2 regions of the Mesorhizobium sp. M1396 genome follow, and region 2 is predicted to be linked to the other one. Evidence: predicted binding sites of a transcription regulator. Region 2 holds the regulator's gene; the other holds the start of a gene.
What was found. The regulator LexA, encoded in region 2, represses DNA repair genes until DNA is damaged. The targets are predictions, from matches to a motif close to TGTTCNNNNTGTGTTCNG.
Positions count from the first base shown of each region.

Region 1: the regulator LexA is predicted to act here: its motif matches at 1,838-1,855, upstream of NKH02_RS10225 (helicase-related protein).

Region 1 is NZ_JAMYLA010000012.1:76,535-79,829, reverse strand. It holds gene NKH02_RS10225 (helicase-related protein) at 1-1,669, opposite strand, end outside; gene phbB (acetoacetyl-CoA reductase) at 2,391-3,116, opposite strand; gene NKH02_RS10215 (acetyl-CoA C-acetyltransferase) at 3,233-3,295, opposite strand, start outside.
Region 2 is NZ_JAMYLA010000044.1:41,119-44,413, reverse strand. It holds gene NKH02_RS25010 (ComEC/Rec2 family competence protein) at 1-1,246, shown strand, start outside; gene lexA (transcriptional repressor LexA) at 1,240-1,992, opposite strand; gene kynU (kynureninase) at 2,438-3,295, opposite strand, start outside.

The sequences.
Region 1 (3,295 bases), on a different contig from region 2:
CCGAGGCGCCGAAGCGTTCGGCGCGCGCCTCGAACTCGGCGGCCAGCGCCTTCTGGGCGGCGGTGCGCACCGCCTTGGCGTCTTCACCGCCGGCGGTTTGATCAGCGGTGAAGCGGAACCCTTGCAACTCGCCGACATGGTGGCCTTCGACAAGGACGGTTCCGGTAGGACTAATTTCGGCTTCAGGCATGGTATTTTCTCTAAGGCGCCGCATGAGGACGGAAGTCCTGCGGTCTACGAAGCGTTTCGTCAACCGCTCATGCAGCGCATCCGACAATCTGTCTTCGATTTCGCGCGTCTTTTCCTGCCAGTGTGCCTGATCGGCCAGCCAACCGGGCCGGTTCGACACGAATGTCCAGGTGCGGATCTGGGCAATGCGATGCGACAGCGTGTCGATGTCGCCCTCGGTGGTGTCGGCGCGGCGCACCTGCTCGGCCATGTAATTCTCGTCGACATGGCCATGCCGTGCAAGGTCGGTGTAGATCGAAGCAACGAGGTCTGCATGTTGGGCCGGCGCGATCCTGCGGTAATCGGGCAGTGCGCAGGCTTCCCACAGCAGCGCAACGCGTTTGGCATTGCTGGCAAGAGCGCGGATGTCTTCATCGCGGGACAGATATTCAAGCGCCTGCGCGTCGACCGCGGGCAGCGCGCGCGTCAGCCCTTCGACCGGGGCATTGGTTTCGATCGAGCGCTTCAGCGCATCGAGGCTGGCGAAGTCGAAACGCGCGGTGCGCCATTGCAGCACCTTCGCCGGATCGAAATCATGGCCTTCGATCTTCTTGACCAGTTCCTCATCCAGCGGGTCGACCTGGCCGGTGACGCCAAAGGTGCCGTCGCGCAGGTGCCGACCGGCGCGGCCGGCGATCTGGCCAAGCTCGGCCGCCGTCAGGTTGCGATACTGATAACCATCGAACTTCCGGTTCTGGGCGAAGGCGACGTGATCGAGATCGAGGTTGAGGCCCATGCCGATGGCGTCGGTGGCGATGAGATAGTCGACATCGCCGGACTGAAACAATGCCACTTGGGCGTTGCGGGTGCGCGGGCTTAGCGCGCCGAGCACGACGGCGGCACCGCCCTGTTGGCGGCGGATCAGTTCGGCTATGGCGTAGACCTCGTCGGCCGAGAAGGCGACGATCGCAGTGCGCCGCGGCAGCCGTGTCAGTTTCTTGGGGCCGGCATAGGCAAGATGCGACAGCCTCGGCCGCGTCACCACAGAGACGCCTCTCAGCAGGCGCTGCAAAATGCCGTGCATGGTGGCGGCACCGAGCAGCAACGTTTCCTGGCGGCCGCGCAGATGCAGGATACGGTCGGTGAAGATGTGTCCGCGCTCGAGGTCGCCGGCAAGCTGCACCTCGTCGATGGCGACGAAGGCGGCATCGGTCTCGCGCGGCATGGCCTCGACGGTGCAGACCGAATATTTCGCGCCCGCCGGCTGGATCTTTTCCTCGCCGGTGATCAGCGCGACCTTGTGAGCGCCAACCTTTTCGCAGACGCGGGCATAGACCTCGCGCGCCAGCAGCCTGAGCGGCAGGCCGATGATGCCACTCTCATGAGCCACCATGCGCTCGATGGCGAGATGGGTCTTGCCGGTGTTGGTGGGCCCAAGCACGGCGGTCACGTCGCGGCCAGACAGGATTAGCGGCTCAGTGTGTTTCGGCTGGATGTTCATCGACCCTGGGAATAAGGCTTTCTGGCCTCTGGTTGTCGGGAGCGTGCCTCACGTGGCGCGTATGACAGGCGACACATAGGGATTTCGGGCGCGAAGCGAAAGCGGAATGTTCCACCGCCGGCCAGAAGGTGTTTTTGTCAAGCTCTCAATCGGCCGCGGATTAACGGATAGAACGAGTCTGGAACGAATCGGCGACGAATCAGTGACTCGGCCAGATTCAGCTTTTGTTCACGGCTACATGTGGATTTTGCGACCAGGAGTCGCACCACATGCTGAATCGCTGAACTGGCCCGTTTTATGCTAAGAGGGTGCAAGGGGGCGTTGCTGTTAACCTTTGCCGAGAAACGATCATGATGGCTTGGTATGCCTCGCTCAAGCTTATGAAATTGTTGATCTTTCCTAATCCGCGTTAAGGAATTGGCAGGCGATTCCAGCTGTCGCCGTTAACGTTCCGGTCAAAGCCGGAACGAATCGGCGACGAATCAGGATGCCGGAATATTCTTGGTTTGTTCACCCCAATATCTTGTGTTGTGAACAGCTTATCCACCGAGAATCCACAGGCTTGGGAACCGGTTTCGCACAGGGCGGCCAGCCGCTATTAACCTCTGCGTACCGGATTGGGTCAGCACCCGACGAGGGCATGTCGAAAGGATCAGGCCCGGCAACGAAAAAACGGGCCGGCGGGCTGGCCCGTCGGTCTGTCCGCCCGCACCGCCCGTCATCAGACGAAATACTGGCCGCCATTGGCCGTGATGGTCGAGCCGGTGATGAAGCCGGCATCCTCGGAAGCGAGGAAAACGACGCAGCGCGCGATTTCTTCGGGCTCGCCGAGGCGGCCGACGGGGATCTGCGGGATGATCCGCTCGTTGAGCACCTTCTCGTCGATAGCCTTGACCATCTCGGTGGCGATGTAGCCGGGGCAGATGACGTTGACGGTGATGCCCGCGCGCGCCCCCTCTTGAGCCAGAGCTTTGCTGAAACCGATGTCGCCGGCCTTGGCGGCGGAATAGTTGACCTGGCCGGCCTGGCCCTTCTGGCCGTTGATCGAGGAGATCGTGATGACGCGGCCGAACTTGCGGTCGCGCATGCCGCTCCACAGCGGATGCGTCATGTTGAAGACGCCGGACAGGTTGGTGTCGATGACCTCTTTCCACTGTTCGCGCGTGATCTTGTGGAACATGGCGTCTCGGGTGATGCCGGCATTGTTGACCAGCACCGAGACCGGGCCGAGATCGGCCTCGACCTGTTTGATGCCGGTGGTGCAGGCATCATAGTCGGCGACCGACCATTTGTAGACCGGGATACCGGTTTCGGCCTTGAATTTCGCCGCCGCGTCGTCATTGCCGGCGTAGTTCGCGGCAACCGAATAGCCGGCGGTCTTCAATGCGATCGAGATCGCCGCGCCGATACCGCGCGATCCGCCCGTGACGATTGCTACCTTGGTCATAATGTTCCTCCCTTTGGTCGGGAGCGAATAGCGAGTGGCTAATAGCGAGTAGGGATTTGATGTCCCGTCGCGCTGACGCCATTCTTCCCTATTCGCTACTCGCTATTTGCTTTTCTTCAGATTGCCTCCACGCACATGGCGACGCCCATGCCGCCGCCGATGCAGAGCGTAGCGAGGCC
Region 2 (3,295 bases):
GGCGGTGATGCTGATTGCCGTGCTGTTCGATCGGGCGGCACTCACCATGCGCAATCTAGCAGTTTCGGCGATCGCCGTCATCGTGGTGTCGCCGCATGAAGTGGTCGGCCCGAGTTTCCAGATGTCCTTCGCCGCAACCGCGGCGCTGGTCGGCGCCTATGCCGGCTGGTCGGAGCATCGTGCGGGAAAGACGAGACCACCGCCGCCAAAGCGGTCGCTGCCTGGTTTCCTGACGCGAAAATTCCTGCTGGCGGCAGGCGGCCTTTCCATGACTTCCATCATCGCCGGCGGCGCCACGGCGCTGTTTGCCATCTGGCATTTTCAGCGTGTGTCGCCGCTCAGCCTGTTCGCCAATCTGGCGATCATGCCGATCGTATCACTGGTCGTCATGCCTTTCGCAGTCCTCAGCGCACTGGCGATGCCATTCGGCGCCGACGGCCCCTTTCTTTATGTAATGGGCAAAGGCCTGACGGCGATGATCGCAATGTCCGGATGGATTTCCGAGCGTTCGCCAGTCGACGCAATCGGCTTGATTTCGCAGCAGTCTGTTCTTCTGGTGGCGATTGCCCTTGTCATCGCGACGATGGCGACGACATGGCTGCGGCTGGCAGCTCTTCCTTTCGCGCTTGCCGGCCTGCTGACGGTCTCGGACACGCGCGCACCCGACGTGCTGATCTCGGAGGACGCACGGCTGGTTGCGTTGCCGATCGGCGGCGGCGAACTCGCGGTCAGCCGGGCCAGGCCGAACGAATTCACCGTCGACAACTGGAAGCGTGCGCTGACATCCGAAAGCATCATCGTGCCGGAGGTGTTCGACGAAGGCGACGGTCAATTCGACGTCGCGGATGCGGCTGAAATGCCGCCCGGAGCGCCGTTCTATTGCACATCAGGCGTTTGTCTCGCCAGGCATCCGTCTGGCGCGTTCATTGCCTATATCGAGGACCGAAAAGACACCTGGAAAGCCTGTGGTTTCGCCGACCTGATCGTCATCAATGACGCGACGGCCTATGACGCCTGTCACAACCCGCTGGTTCTGGTCATCACCAAACGGCAACTGGCCCGCAAAGGCAGTGCTGCCGTCTTCTTCGATCGCCAATCGGCGACCACGCCGGCGACAATCAGCTTCGCCGTGGACAGGCCATATCGACCCTGGCACGCGCAACGCAAGTTTTCGCGCGAGGCGAGAGGCCTGCCGCCCTTCAAGAGACCCGAGAAGCCAGTCGTTAAACCGCAGCTGCCTCAGTAGCGGCGGATCAGGCCAACGAGCTTGCCCTGCACCTTGACCCTGTCTGGCCCGAAAATACGGGTTTCATAGGCCGGATTGGCGGCTTCGAGAGCAATCGAGGCGCCCTTGCGGCGGAACCGCTTCAGCGTCGCTTCCTCTTCATCCACCAGCGCCACGATGATCTCGCCAGGGCTCGCCGTATCGGCATTGCGGATGATGACGGTGTCGCCGTCGAAGATGCCGGCCTCGATCATCGAGTCGCCCTTGACCTCCAGCGCATAGTGCTCGCCGCCCATGATCATGTCTGGCGGCACCGAGATCGAATGCGTCTGGTGCTGGATGGCATCGATCGGCACACCGGCGGCGATGCGCCCCATCACGGGGATCGACACGGCGGCGACCACGTCGTCGTCATTGCCTGCTGAAGACATCCGCGAAGACGCTGGCCTGATCTGCCGGCCAAGGCCGCCCTGGCCGAGACTGGCCTGACCAAGACTGCCCTGGATGACGCTTGGAGAGAACTTCTTTGCCGCGTTGAGGCCGGGTGCGATCGAGTCCGGCAGCCGCAGCACTTCCAGCGCGCGTGCCCGGTTGGGCAGCCGGCGAATGAAGCCGCGCTCTTCCAGTGCCGTGATCAAACGATGAATCCCGGATTTGGAGGCAAGGTCGAGCGCCTCCTTCATCTCGTCGAAGGATGGCGGAATGCCGCTTTCCTTCAGGCGTTCATGGATGAACATCAGCAGTTCGTGTTGCTTGCGCGTCAGCATGGCGGCCCCCAGGGTACCTGAAACCAGAATCGGAAAAACAAACCCAGAACAAACACTATCTGTTCCAGTTGTGTTCCGCAACTGTTTAAAGTTTAATGAATTTATTAGGGGGGTCGAAATTATTGGCGCTCGCCAGCGGGCCTCGTCGACGACTGTATGCCGTCACAATGCGCTTGCCGGCATTGAAATTGTTATGGTTAATGGGCTGTGGCCCACCCTTGGCTCAAGCCTGGCATGAGCTGCCCATGGATCCGCGACGGGCGCATTTCCAGCTTTCCGGGCGTTCGTTTGCCGTGAACGAAACGAAGCCAAAATGCCAACCTTGGTTAATCTATTGCAGCCTGCGCCGGCCACCAGCGGCGAACGCATTCGCGAGTTGAAAAATTCGTCCTCCGTCATCCGACCTGGGGGCAAGACGCGACAACAGATCGTCGGGACGGCCGCGTCAGGTCACGGCCTCCTTGACGGCGAAACGCTGGTCCTTCCATGCACTCGTGCGCAGAATGTCTTCCAGCACCTCGACCGCCAGCCACACGTCCTTGTAGCCGACATAGAGCGGCGTAAATCCGAAACGGATGGTTGACGGCGCGCGGAAGTCACCGATCACTCCGCGCTCGATCAGCGCCCGCATGATTTGATAGCCATGATCGTGAAGGAACGACACATGGCTGCCGCGCCTGGTCGCGTCGCGAGTGCTCTCCAGCGTGAGACCATAGGCGCCGCACTTCGCTTCGACGAGCTGGATGAACAGTTCGGTCAGCGCGACACTTTTCTTTCGCAATGCCGCCATGTCGACGTCGTTCCAGATGGCAAGCGCGCCTTTGAGCGCCCGCATCGACAGGACCGGCTGCGTGCCGCACAGAAAGCGGCGGATACCGGTGCCGGCAACATAACCCCGTTCGAAGGCAAAGGGCCGTGCATGCCCCCACCAGCCGCTGAGTGGCTGGCTGATCTCGCCGTGGTGGCGCTGGGCGGCATAGATGAAGGCTGGCGCGCCCGGACCGCCGTTGAGGTACTTGTAGGTGCAGCCGACAGCGAAATCAGCATTTGCATGATCGAGCTCGACCGGCAGAGCGCCCGCGGTGTGGCAGAGATCCCAGACGATCAGCGCTCCGGCCGCATGAGCCTTGCGCGTCAGCGCCGTCATGTCGCGCAGTTCACCGGATTTGTAATTGACGTGGTTGACCAGCACCACCGCGACGCTTTCGTCGATCAGCTCTTCGATGGTTGGCGCGTCGACGCCCGCGAGGCGCAGCAAGGCGCCATCCCGGGTCGAGGCCACGCCTTCGGCGATGTACAGGTC